Sorangium aterium: one gene and its partner. The protein of the gene in region 1 interacts with the protein of each later gene in a pairwise test. Links are inferred from orthologs where the notes say so. Each region holds a gene or a part of one and is shown in the gene's direction. Other genes may lie near its edges.

Evidence for each region. Proteins that work in one complex are often made in the same cells at the same time.
Region 2: the proteins of leuS (region 1) and ligA interact in binary tests that used the Escherichia coli proteins (3 or more experiments, as listed by UniProt). The link is inferred for Sorangium aterium from one-to-one orthologs.

The regions. Positions count from the first base shown.
Region 1 is NZ_JAQNDK010000005.1:1,247,653-1,255,567, reverse strand. What follows is about bases 2,214-5,316. They hold leuS (leucine--tRNA ligase), read left to right. Parts: upstream 2,214-2,534; coding sequence 2,535-5,099; downstream 5,100-5,316. In the rest of the region: POL72_RS42990 (UDP-N-acetylmuramoyl-tripeptide--D-alanyl-D-alanine ligase), read right to left, coding at 1-542; POL72_RS42985 (hypothetical protein), read right to left, coding at 626-1,975; POL72_RS42975 (trypsin-like serine protease), read left to right, coding at 5,412-6,533; POL72_RS42970 (penicillin-binding protein activator LpoB), read left to right, coding at 6,595-7,209; POL72_RS42965 (COG3014 family protein), read left to right, coding at 7,209-7,915.
Region 2 is NZ_JAQNDK010000001.1:732,488-737,940, forward strand. Bases 18-3,014 are described here. They hold ligA (NAD-dependent DNA ligase LigA), read left to right. Parts: upstream 18-502; coding sequence 503-2,527; downstream 2,528-3,014. Other genes in these bases: POL72_RS02515 (NUDIX hydrolase), read left to right, coding at 18-489; POL72_RS02525 (DUF2804 domain-containing protein), read right to left, coding at 2,561-3,014. In the rest of the region: more of POL72_RS02515, read left to right, coding at 4-17; more of POL72_RS02525, read right to left, coding at 3,015-3,565; POL72_RS02535 (hypothetical protein), read right to left, coding at 5,443-5,453. UniProt on the Escherichia coli protein: DNA ligase that catalyzes the formation of phosphodiester linkages between 5'-phosphoryl and 3'-hydroxyl groups in double-stranded DNA using NAD as a coenzyme and as the energy source for the reaction.

The DNA.
Region 1 (7,915 bases):
GTGCCGATCTCGACGACCGCGAAGCGATGGCGGCCCTCGAGCCCGAGCAGCGTCATCGGCAGCCCGATGGCGTTGTTCAGGTTGCCCGCCGTCGCGTGCACCTCGCCGCGGCCCACCCCCGCGAGCAGCGCCGCGATGGTCCGCGTCGTCGTCGTCTTGCCGGCCGAGCCGCCGATCGCGACGATCGCCCGCGGCCCGTCGGCGTGGGCGCCGCTCCGCCATCGCTCGCGGTGCGCTCTGGCCAGCGCCCCGAGCGCCGCGAGGCCGTCGTCCACGAGCACCGCGCCTCCTCCGGGCGGCAGGGCCACCTCGCGGGAGACGATGAACGCGGCCGCCCCGCGCTGCGCGGCAGCGTCGAGGAACCTGTGGCCATCGAAGCTCTCGCCGGTGAGCGCGACGAACGCCGCTCCGGGCGCGATCGTCCGGCTGTCGGTCGAGATGCCCCGCGCGTCCGGCCCGCTCCTCAGCACGCGCCCGCCGGTCGCGCGCGCCAGCTCGTCGAGGGAGAAGGGGGCAAGGTTGTGCGGGATCGGCGTCGCCATCGCGGGCGATCACCAGCACGGAACAGGGCGCGGGGCCAACGAATCGCCTGCGGCGCGCCCCGTCTGTGCGGCGTCGCGCCGCCTCAGCGCCGGGTCTTTTCCTTGTCGACCTCGTCGTAGATGTCGTCGCCCTTCGGCCGCGGGCGCGCGGCCGGGCGGGGCGCGGCGGGCGCGCTGGGGGCCGCTGTCACGCTCACGGTGGGCCCTGGCGACGCCTCGGTGGCCGTGGGCGGCGGCTCCTTGTAGTCGATCGCGATCGGTCCGCCGCCGCGCATGCTCTGCCACAGCGTGATCCCGACGAGCGCCAGCAAGGCCACCGCCAGGATCACGCTGAGCACGATGATGAGCGTCCTGCCCCCCTCCCGCCGCCGCGGCGTGACGGCGGCGGGTGGCTTCTGCGGTTCCGGGCGCTCCTGCACGAAGGTCGACGGGAGCGCCGGCATCTCGAGGCGCGCCGACGTGGTGGCCCACGGGCTCTCGGCCGGCGGCATGGCCGCGCCGTCCCACCCGCCTGCCGCCGGCGGCGCGCCGTGCGCCGCCGCGCCGTCCCACCCGCCGGCCCCCTGGGGCGCGCCGTGCGCCGCCGCGCCGTGCGCCGCCGCGCCGTCCCACCCGCCGGCCCCCTGGGGCGCGCCGTGCGCCGCCGCGGCGGGAGCTGCGCTCATCGCCGACGCTGGCGCAGCGGTCGATGGCGGCCCGCCCTGAGCCGACATCCCCGCGTGCAGCGAGGGCAGCGGCGTGCGCGCGGCCTCCGGCGTAGCGGGCGCGGCGGCACCGAAGCCAGGGCCCGCGAACCCGGGCGGCGCTGCCGGCGCAGGCGGCTGGCCGGCGTGCGGCGAGGGCATCGGCGCGCGTGCGGCCTCTGGCGCGGCGGGCGCGGCGGCACCGAAGCCAGGGCTCGCGAACCCGGGCGGCGCTGCCGGCGCAGGCGGCTGCGCCCCGCTCGCGCCCATCCGGTCCGTGATCGGCGCCGGCTGGAAGGCCGGCTGGCTCGGAGGCGCCGGATCCGACTGCGGCGGCGCCGAGATGAACGGGAGCGCGTTCGGAGAAAAGACGCCGCTGGCCGAGAGCACGTCCTGCTGCGAGACGAGCCCGGGCGGAAGGGTCCCTCCGCGCGCCGAGACGCTCGCGGTGGGCGGCTGGGTGTACCCGGCGGGAGCTGGCCCCGAGAACGCGGGCGCCGACAATGCCGGCCCCGAATACGCGGGCGCCGACGGCATCGGCCTCGAGAACGCGGGCGGGCTCTGTTGCTGTAGATGAGGGCTCAGCGCGTACTGCGCGGCGAGCGGGCGCAGGGCGCCGGGCGCCATCAGCGGCGGCACGGGCAGCGGCCGGAAAGGGCTCCCCGAGCCGTGCGCCGACGGGAGCGGCCGGCCTGGCTGCGCCGTCCTCTCACTCTCGGGGGCTCCCCATGGAACGTGTTTGTCGGTCATCCGCGCGCCTCGGAGGGACCGCCCACGCGACCCCTCCGCCTCACACTGAAGCGGAACAGCGCTCTCAATCTACCCCCAAGTCTCGGCGTGCGGCCATTCTTCTGACGCGTCGCCCCGTCCCCGCGAGGCGCTGCCGCTCGTCAGCGCTGACGCCACGCGCGCCTCACGGGACGACACCGCCCGTCGCGGACGCAGGACAGCGACGCCAGGGGTGCGCGCCTCCGGTCGGCTCGGTGAAGAGCGAGCTCGTCCCGCCGCCGAGGCGCTCACGAGGCGCGCGCTCCTCCGCCAGCGCCAGCGGCGCGCAGGGGCACGCACGCCGCTCCGGCGCGCGGGTGGCTCCGGAGCGCGCGGGTGGCTCCGGAGCGCGCGGCGGAGCGCGCGGTCGGCCCTCTCGGGCGCGGGCGTCTCCGACGGCAGAGCTCGGACCGAGGCGCTGTCCACGCTTCTCGGGAACTCTCGACATGGCCGCGGCGCGCCGCGGACGGGCATGCCGCTCCCGCCGGGGCGCAGGCTTCTGCCGCCGCGGGGCGGCTGTCGACCGCGGCAGCGCAGTGCTATGGCACGTCGCGATATGGCCGCCGAGACGATGGACCCCCGCGCCTCCACCGAACCTTCTCCCAACGAGCCGCGTGAGCCCGCGCGCTACGATCATGCCGCCGTCGAGCCGCGCTGGCAGCGCGCGTGGGAGGAAGGCGAGACGTTCCGCGCCGTCCGCAGCGCGGACCCCGCCCGCGCGAAGCGCTACGTGCTCGACATGTTCCCCTATCCGTCGGGGGCGGGGCTGCACGTCGGCCACCCCGAGGGGTACACGGCGACCGACATCATGTCCCGCTACTTCCGCATGCGCGGGATCGACGTGCTGCACGTCATGGGCTGGGACGCCTTCGGGCTGCCGGCGGAGCAGCACGCGCTCGAGACCGGCACGCACCCGGCCGACACGACGGCGCGGAACATCGCGACCTTCAAGCGCCAGCTCAAGATGCTGGGCTTCAGCTACGACTGGTCGCGAGAGCTCTCCACGACCGATCCGCGCTACGTGCGCTGGACGCAGTGGATCTTCCTCCAGCTCTTCAAGAACGGGCTCGCGTACCAGGATGAGGTGAGCGTCAACTGGTGCCCGGCGCTCGGGACCGTCCTTGCGAACGAGGAGGTGATCGACGGCAAGAGCGAGCGCGGCTCGCACCCGGTCTACCGGACGCCGCTCAGGCAATGGATGCTCCGCATCACCGCCTACGCCGACCGCCTGGCGGAGGATCTCCGCCTCCTCGACTGGCCTGAAGGGACGGTGGCGATGCAGCGCTCCTGGATCGGCCGCTCGGAGGGGGCGCTCATCACGTTCGAGGTCAAGGGATGGGGCAAGGGCTCGCTGAGCGTGTTCACGACCCGCCCCGACACGCTGATGGGCGTCACCTACGTCGTGCTCGCGCCCGAGCACCCGCTCACGACATGGCTCACGAGCGCCGAGAGCGGCGCGTCCGAGCAGCGCCGCGAGGCGGTGCGCGCGTACGTCGCGGCCGCGGCGGGCAAGAGCGATCGCGAGCGGCTCGCCGCGGCGGCGAGGGAGAAGACCGGCGTCGACACCGGCCTCGTCGCCGTCCACCCCATCACGGGCGTGGAGGTGCCGATCTGGGTCGCCGACTACGTGCTCGGCGGCTACGGCACCGGCGCCGTGATGGCGGTGCCAGGGCACGACGAGCGCGACTTCTCCTTCGCCCGCACCTACGGGCTGCCCATCGTCGAGGTCGTGAGCCCCGACGGCACCCTGCACGACCAGCTCGAGGCCGCCTACGTCGACCCAGGCGTCGCGGTCCGGAGCGGCGAGTTCGACGGGCTCGCGACGGAGGAGTGCAAGCGCGCGGTCATCGCGCGCCTCGAGGCGCTCGGGCGAGGCAAGCGCGAGGTGAACTACAAGCTGCGCGACTGGGTCTTCTCGCGCCAGCGCTACTGGGGCGAGCCGATCCCGATCTACTTCCCCGTCGAGCTCGCCGATCCTCAGGGCGATCCCAGGAAGGGCGCCGCGCACACGATCCGCTACGATCAGCCGATCGCGGTCGACGAGGCCAGCCTCCCGATCGAGCTGCCGCCGCTCGCCGACTTCCGCCCTGGCAACGACCCTGCGGGCCCGCTGGCGCGCGCCGTCGACTGGCGCTTCTTTCAGCAGGACGGCAAGTGGTACGCGCGCGAGACGAACACGATGCCGCAGTGGGCGGGCTCGTGCTGGTACTACCTTCGCTTCCTCGATCCGCAGAACGACGCGGAGCCGTTCTCGCAGGCCGCGTATGACGCGTGGATGCCCGTCGACCTCTACGTCGGCGGCGCGGAGCACGGCGTGCTGCACCTCCTCTACGCGCGCTTCTGGCACAAGGCGCTCTACGACCTCGGCCATGTGAAGCACCCCGAGCCCTTCGCGAAGCTCGTCCACCAGGGGATGATCCTCGGCGAGGACAACGAGAAGATGTCGAAGTCGCGGGGCAACGTGATCAACCCCGACGACATCGTGCGGGTCCACGGCGCCGACGTGCTGCGGCTGTACGAGATGTTCATGGGCCCGCTCGAGGCGGTGAAGCCGTGGCAATCGGCGCAGATCCAGGGGGTGGTCCGGTTCCGGGACCGCGTGTTCGCGACCTGCACGCGGCCGCTCTCGGACGCGATGGACGACGCGACGAGCCGGCAGCTCCACAGGACGATCAAGAAGGTGACCGGCGACGTCGAGGCGATGGCGTTCAACACCGCCATCTCCGCGATGATGGTCTTCGTGAATCACCTGAGCTCGCTGCCTTCGCCGCCGCGCGAGGCGGTCCTCCGGCTGATCCTCCTCGTCTCCCCCTTCGCGCCGCACCTCGCGGAGGAGCTGTGGCGGCTCACCGGCCACGAGCGCTCGCTCAGCTATGAGCCATGGCCCACGTACGACGAGGCCTTCTGCGTCGACGACGTCCTGGAGATCCCGGTGCAGGTGAACGGCAAGGTCCGCGGTCGCGTGATGCTGGCGAAGGCGGCATCGGAGGAAGAGGCACGAGCCGCCGCGCTCGGCCTGGAGAGCGTTGCCGCCCTCGCCGCGGGCAAGCAGCTGAAGAAGTTCATCTACGTCGCGGGGAAGATCGTGAACATCGTGGTCGGCTGACGCTCGGGCGCCGCCGGGAGAGGGCGAGCGCTCGCAGCGCCGCGACGTCGCGAACGGACGCGCGCGACACCAGCGCGAGGGAGGTGTTCCCGGAGCGCGAGGCCGCGCGCCCGCGCCGCCTCCTCACCGAAGCCTTGCGCTCGGTTGACGACAGGGTCGGGCGCTCGGCTGTACATGAGCCCGACCGGCGCGCTGACCGCATCCCGCACCACAGCGCAGCGGCGTGGCTCCGCCGGCGGTCGAGCCTCCTCGGAAGCAACCCTCTCCTCCCTCGGGGAGCGCGGCGGTGCACAGCCCAGGCTGGCAGGTGCCGTGCAATGGCGGCTGGCCGTGTGCCGGAACAGCACCGCATGGCGTACCCGAGCTGGATGCCTCCTCGCCGCCGCGCTGGCGGGCTGCGCTGGAGACGCGGACGAAGCTGACCTGCACGAGGAGGACGCGGCCGAGGCCGCGCTGGAGATCAAGGGAGGTTATCCAGACGCTGGAGATCGCGCGATCGCCGGGCTCCTCATCACCGATCGCCGAGGGCGCGTCGCGCGGACCTGCTCGAGCACCGTGATCGCGCCCAACCTGGTGCTCACCGCGCAGCACTGCATCGCGGAGGCTCCCAAGCTCATTGCCTGCAAGACGGCGACGTTCGGTGAGCCGGTCGATGCCTCGCAGGTCTACGCCACGCTCGGCGGGGCCCTGTGGGCTGCGGACACGCCGTGGATCGGCGCGCGCGCGCTGCTCAGCCCGCCCGACGGCAACGCCGTCTGCGGGCGCGACATCGCGCTCGTCGTGCTGTCTTCCCCGCTCGGCGGCAGCGAGGTCACGCCGCTCGCGCCTCGCCTTGAGCGGCCGCCCGAGGAGAGCGAGGTCTACTCGGCGGTGGGCTTCGGCGACACGGAGGGCAGATCGCGCGGCGGCGGCGTCCGCAGGCGCCGCGATGGGCTCCACGTCGAGTGCGTGGGGTACGGGTGTGGAACGCAGGAGCGCGTCACAGGAGGCGAGTGGCGCGGCGAGAACGGCATCTGCAGCGGCGACTCGGGCGGACCAGCGCTCGACGTGGCGGGGCGGATCATCGGCGTGACGTCGCGCGGGCCAGCCGGCTGCGCCGACCCCATCTATGGTGGGCTGATCGCCCATCGCGACTGGATCGTCACCGAGGCGAGGCGCGCCGCTGACGTCGGCGACTACGACCCGCCCTGGTGGGCGACGGCGTCGGACTCCGCGGAGCGCTTGCCCTCGCGCCGGCCGCTCGACGAGCGCTGGCTCTCGTGCGCGTACGGCCCCGTCGTCGGCGACGACAGCGGGGCCCCAGCGGCGCGCGCGCTGCTCGCGCTGCTCGCGCTGCTCGCGCTGAGGCGAGCCAGGACGTCGGCGCTGCTGACATGCCGCGCGCGGCGTGCACGCGGCGCGCGCGCGGCGTCGCAGAGCACGATTTCCGCCTGATCGAAGCTCCAGCGCACACCTCGCCTGCTAGGATGCGGGCGTCCTGCCCTGCGGAGTGTCCATGCCCATTTCGCCCATCATCCGTCCGGCCGCGCTGCTCGCGGCGCTCACGCTCGCCGCGCTTTCCATCGGCTGCGGCCCCACCTACGTGCGCGGCAATCAGGTCGAGGGGCTCGACGACGCGGCGATGAGCACGGGGATCGACAGGCGCGACATCGAGCAGCTCCTCCACGAGAACCTGACGTCGCTGATGGCCTCTCCGGTGGCCAAGGCGTGGGCGCACGACGGCTCGCGGCCCACGCTCGCCATCTATCCGCTGTCGAACCAGACGAGCGAGCACATCGACAGCCAGCTTCAGGCGCTCCTCTCCGATGTCGAGACGTACCTGGCTCAGGCGAGCCTCGTCACCGTGGTCAGCGTCGAGCGCCAGCAGCAGATGGTCGCGGAGGTCGAGAAGCAGCACGGCGGCGGGTTCGATCCGAGCCACATCGCCGAGTACAACCGCCAGCTCGGCGCGAAGTACTACCTCACCGGCAAGGTCTTCACCGCCGATGAGCGCACCGAGGACGAGCGCCGCGTCCAGTACTTCATGTTCATGCAGCTCATCGAGGTCGCCACGAGCGCGGTGGCCTGGCAGAACAGGGCGGCCTTCACCAAGGCGCTCATCCAGGAGTGATGCGCCGGCGGCACGCGGGCCTCGCGGGGCGCAAGCGTGCGGCCCTGGCTCCTCTCGCGCTGCTCCTCGGCCTCTGGCAGGCCGCCTGCGGCGGACATGAAGATCGCGTGCGCACCGCGCTCCAGGCGCTCGATCGCGGCGCTCCCGCCGAGGCGGTGGCCGCGCTGAACGAGCAGCTCGAGGTCGAGACCGCGGCCCAGCTCCCGGCGCTCCGGGGCGACAACGCGCTCCTCCTGCTCGACCGCGGCAACATCCTCCTCAGCATGGACAGCTACCGGCTGTCCGCGCGCGATCTCGGCGCCGCGGACAAGTCGATCGACCTGCTCGACATGTCCCGCGGGGCCGCCCACGATCTCGGCAAATACCTCTTCTCGGACGACGTGGGCCCGTACAAGGCGCCCGCCTACGAGAAGCTGCTCATCAACACGATCAACATGATGAACTACCTGGCCCAGCGCGACCTCAGCGGGGCCAGGGTCGAGGCTCGCCGCCTCGCGGTCATGCAGAGATACCTGCGCGATCACGAGGGCGAGACGGCGCTCCTCGGCCTCGGCAGCTACCTCGCCGGCCTCGCCTTCGAGAAGAGCAGCCAGACTGACGAGGCGCTCCTCCACTACGACGACGCCCTCCGCCACGGGTCGTATCCGTCGCTCCGCCGCCCGCTCCGCGCGCTCACGCGCGGCGAGCCGAGATCGCCCCGCATCGC
Region 2 (5,453 bases), on another replicon or contig:
CTCATGGAAATCGCTCCCCTGTCGCTGTTGCCGCGCTCCGTGCTCGCCCTCGCCAAGGAGGTCGCCCGCGCGCTGCTCCGGCGACCTGTCGTCGGGATCGCCGCCGCCGCTCAGACCGCCGACGGCCGGTGGCTGCTCGTTCGCCGCAGCGACACCGGAACCTGGGCGCTCCCGGGAGGCACCCTGGAATGGGGAGAGACGCTCCGCGACAGCATCGTGCGGGAGCTCGCCGAGGAGGCCGGCGTCACCGAGGTCGAGCTCGGGCGGGTCGTGGGCGTGTACTCGCGGCCTGATCGCGACGTCCGCTTCCACGCCGTGACGGTCGTCGTCACCGCCCGGATCGCCGCGCCGACGCGCCCCCCGCAAAACCCGCTCGAGATCCGCGAGGCAAGGCTGTTCCGGGAAGACGAGCTCCCGTCCGAGCTCGCGATGGACATGGGGGATCTCTTCGCCGCCGCCCGGCGCGCCGGCGACACGGAGCTCGAGTGAGCCGAGGCAAGCGATGACGCAGGCACACCACGACGACGCCGGAGCGCGCGACGCGCTTCAGGGCGGGCTCGCGACGGATCCGAAGCACAAGGCGAGGATCGAGGAGCTCGCCGAGCGCGTCGAGAAATACAGGGCGAGCTACTACGCGGGGCGCCCCGAGATCTCGGACGCGGCGTTCGACGCCCTTGAGGACGAGCTCCGCGCCCTCGATCCGGCGCACCCGGTGCTCGCCCGGGTCGGCTCGGCCTCGCTGATCACCGAGTGGGAGAAGGCGCGGCACGAGATCCCGATGGGCTCGCTCAACAAGGTCGTCTCCGAGGACGAGCTCCTGGGCTGGGTCGCCCGGTGCGACGAGATCCTCGTGAAGGACGGGCACGGCGGCACGGGCGCGGCGCCGCCGGCGCCGGGATCCATCTCGAGCGTCGCGGGTGACCTCTTCGTGGCGGAGAAGCTCGACGGCATCTCCATCGAGGTCATCTACAAGGGCGGCAAGCTCGTCGACGCCATCACCCGCGGCGACGGCGACTGGGGCGAGCGGATCACCGCGAACGTCGCGCGGATGAAGGGGATCCCCTCGCGGATCCGGGAGAAGGGCCGGCTGTCCGTGCGCGGAGAGATCATCCTTCGCCTCTCGGACATGAAGCGCCACTTCCCCGGCGTCACCAGCCCGCGCAACATGGCCGCGGGCGCGGCCAAGCGGTTCGACGGCCAGGGGGCGGAGCACTGCACCGTGCTCTTCTACGATGTCGCCGATCACCTCGAGATCCCGACGTGCCGGGCGCGCTTCGCCTGGCTGCGCGAGCTCGGCTTCGCGACGCCGCAGACCGCGTACGGCAGCGTCGATGACGTCGTGAAGCTCTACCGGCGCTACTCGAGCGAGCTCCGCGCAGGCCTCGACTACGAGATCGACGGGCTCGTCGTCTATGTGGACTCGCTCCACGTCCAGGGCCTGCTCGGCGACGTCAACCGCCGGCCGCGCGGCGCGGTCGCCTTCAAATTCGCGTCGCCCGCCAAGGTGACGACGGTCGTGGCGATCCAGTGGGACACCGGGCCGAGCGGCCGGGTCACCCCGGTGGCGATCGTCGAGCCGGTGGAGCTCGCCGGCGCGAACGTCCGGCGCGCTTCCCTGCACAACTCGGCCAACGTGCGGAGCCTCGGCATCGGGGTGGGCGACGAGGTGCTGGTCTCGCGCCGCAACGACGTCATCCCGTACGTCGAGGAGGTCGTCGAGAAGCGCGGCCCCGTCGCCGTCCCTCCATCGGCCTGCCCGGTTTGCAGCGCGCCGCTCGTCGTCGAGGGAGAGTACCTCCTCTGCCGGAACGCCGCGTGCCGCGCCCTCATCGAGGGGCGCATCCACAACTGGATCGACGCCATCGGCGCGCTGGAGTGGGGCGACAAGCTGATCGAGCAGGTGGTGGCCGCGGGCCTCGTGCGAGAGCCGCTCGACCTCTACAAGCTCACGGTCAAGAGCATCGCCGACCTCGATCGGCGCGGCGAGAAGAGCGCAACGAAGTGCCTGGAGCAGCTGAAGAGCCGCCTCCCGCTCGCGCTGCCGGTGTTCCTCGCGGCGCTCGGCATCGAGGGGTTCGCGATCCAGACCGCGCGGCTGCTCGTGTCGGCGGGGTACACGACGATCGAGAAGCTGCTCGCCGCCGGCGAGGACGAGCTCGCCAGCATCCCGGGCCTCGGCGCGATCAAGGCCGCGAGCATCATTCGAGGGCTGCGCGCCCGCAGCGACGAGATCGCGCGGCTGCTCGCCGCCGGCATCGTGCCCGTCGCGCCCGAGGCCGAGGGCCCGCTCGCCGGACTGACGTTCTGCTTCACCGGCGCGGGCGCGCGCCCCCGCGGCGAGCTCACCCACCTCGTCGAGTCGAACGGCGGCCGGGTGCTGAACAGCGTCACGAAGGAGCTCAACTACCTCGTCATCGCCGACGTGGCATCCACGTCGAGCAAGGCGGTGAAGGCGCGCAAGTACGGCACGAAGCTCATCACCGAGGACGATCTGGACAGGCTCATCGCCGAGCGCCGCGGCGGCTGACCGAGGTGAGCCGCCGGCTCGATCCGTCGACCCCTACCAGGTGATGTCCTGGTCCTCCGTGACGCCAAGGACGTCGCGGAGCTCGAGGAGCCGCCCGTCCGGGAGGCGGATCGTGCCCGAATAGAGGCCGATCGGCTGCATGAACTCCGACGCGAGCAAGCCGAGGTTCGTGTGGTTCGAGTGCGCCGCGCCGGGGGCGAAGCGTAGATCCACGGCGCCGTCCGCGGTCCGGACGCGCCACGGGTCGAGCGGCCGCGCCGCGTCGAAGGTGAACCGGCCTTCGGCGAGCGGGATGAGCTCACCGTCGATCCAGATCGCGCACTCGGCGTCGCCGACGAAGCCTTCGCCCAGGTTCAGGCCGACGCGCTCGCCGCTCTCCGCGCGCCCCAGCGCGAGGGCCCAGCGCCAGGTCGTGCGGCGCCGCAGGAGGCCGCCCGTGTAGTCGTAGCTGGCGATCGCTCCGTCGAGGGAGATACGGCGACCGAGCACCGACGCCTCGCCTTCGACGCCGAGGAGCAGGCGCTTCTCGCTGGTGATCAGGACGCCATCCGAGGCCTGCGCGATCGCCGAGAGCGCCGGCGGGGCCCCGCGACCGTCGAGCCGCGCCTCGAGCTCGATGCCGCGCAGCGCGGCGGTCACCGCGGTCATCGCGTCCCTGCGCGGCCGCTCGATCCGCACGCGCGCGTGGGGGAGCCACACGCGCGCGGAGCAGCCTTCGCCGCTCGCCTCGCCCACGCTCGCCGCGAAGGGCGGCCCGAACGCCGCGCGATCCACGAGCAGCCGCCGGCCGGCCTTGTCGAAGACGACGCTGAACGCGATCGAGAGGTAGCCGAGCTGCACGACCGCGACGGCGACGAACACCTCGTCGGACGCGATCGCCACGTAGACCCATCGCTTGTGCTTGAGCAGCCGATCGAGCCAGCGCGGCGCGAGGAGCGCCGGGTCGACGCGGGGGAGATCGCCCCGGTACGACCCGACGCGCGCCGCTCCCGTGATCGGGTCGAGGATCGCATCGGGCGGCGTGATGAGCTCGCGCATCGGACGAGAGTAGCGGCGACGTCGTCGTTGCCCAAGGCGAGGGACGCCGGAAACCTGACATCGTTAGAATCGCGTGAATCGCGTGAATCGCGTGATTGCGCCGAGCGCTCTCCGCCGTGGCCATCTGGCTCACGCCGCGGCGGAGAGCAGCGGCGCCGGAGCCTGCGCGCCCTCGGCTCCCCCGCTAGACTCGCGTCATGATCGACGCCATCGCCACGCCCCCGAGCCCTCTGAACGAGCCCGTCCTCACGTACGCGCCTGGCAGCCCGGAACGCGCGGCCCTCAAGGCGGAGCTCGACCGCCGGGCGCGGGAGACGATCGAGATCCCGATGGTCATCGACGGCGAAGCGATCCGGACTGGAGCGCTCGACGAGGTCCGCGCGCCGCACCGGCGCGACCTCCTCCTCGCCCGGGCTCACCAAGGTGGCGCCGAGCACGTCGCGCGCGCGATCGAGGCCGCCCGACGGGCGCACCCCGCCTGGTCGAGGACGCCGTGGACCGAGCGCGCCGCCGTGTTCCTCAAGGCGGCCGAGCTGCTCGCGACCCGGTACCGCCCCACGCTCAACGCGGCGACGATGCTCGGGCAGAGCAAGACGGCGTACCAGGCCGAGATCGACTCGGCCTGCGAGCTCATCGACTTCTTCCGCTACAACGTCCACTTCGCCCACCGGATCGCGGCGGAGCAGCCGGCGAGCGCGCCCGGCGTCTGGAACCTCGCGGAGCCTCGCCCGCTGGAGGGCTTCGTCTTCGCGGCGACGCCGTTCAACTTCACCGCGATCGCGGGCAACCTGTGCGCGGCCCCGGCGCTGATGGGCAACACCGTGGTCTGGAAGCCGTCCGCGAACGCGCTGTACTCCGCGCACTTCGTGATGGAGCTGCTGATCGAGGCGGGCCTCCCGCGCGGCGTCATCAACCTCGTCATGGGCCCGCCCGAGCTGGTCTCGAACGCGTGCCTCGATCATCCGGACTTCGCCGGCATCCACTTCACCGGCTCGACCGCGGTCTTCCAGTCGATCTGGCGCCGCATCGGGGAGAACATCGGGCGCTACCGCAGCTACCCGCGGATCGTGGGCGAGACCGGCGGGAAGGACTTCGTCTTCGCGCACGCGAGCGCCGACGTCGACGCGCTCGCCGTGGCGCTCGTCCGGGGCGCCTACGAATTCCAGGGGCAGAAGTGCTCGGCCGCGTCGCGCGCGTACATCCCCCGCTCGCTCTGGCCGGCCCTCAAGGACCGGCTCGTGGGCCACATCCGGGCGATCCGCGTCGGGGACGTCGCCGACTTCCGCAACTTCATGGGCGCGGTGATCGACGAGCGAGCGCACGCGCGGCTCACGGGGCGGATCGCCGCGGCGAAGGCGGACGCGGCGTGCTCGATCGTGTGCGGCGGCGGCGCGCGCGCGCACGACGGGAGCGACGGCTGGTTCCTCGAGCCGACGCTGATCGAGACCACGGATCCGCCCACCCGCTGATGGCGGAGGAGCTGTTCGGGCCGGTGCTCACGGTCTGGGTCTACCCCGACGGCGAGGAGCACAGGGCGCTCGCGCTCTGCGACGAGACGTCGCCGTATGGCCTGACCGGCGCCGTGTTCGCGCGGGATCGGGCGTTCATCGAGGCGGCGAGCGACGCGCTCCGCTTCGCCGCGGGCAATTTCTACATCAACGACAAGCCGACCGGCGCCGTCGTCGGACAGCAGCCGTTCGGCGGCGCGCGCGCCTCCGGCACGAACGACAAGGCAGGCAGCCTGTTCAACCTGCTCCGCTGGGTCTCCCCCCGGGTCGTGAAGGAGACGTTCTCCCCGCCGCGCGCGGTCGCCTATCCGTTCATGGCGGCCGAGTAGGAAGCGCGCCGCGCGCCGACGAGGCGGCGGGCCTCGTCGATCAATCCTCCG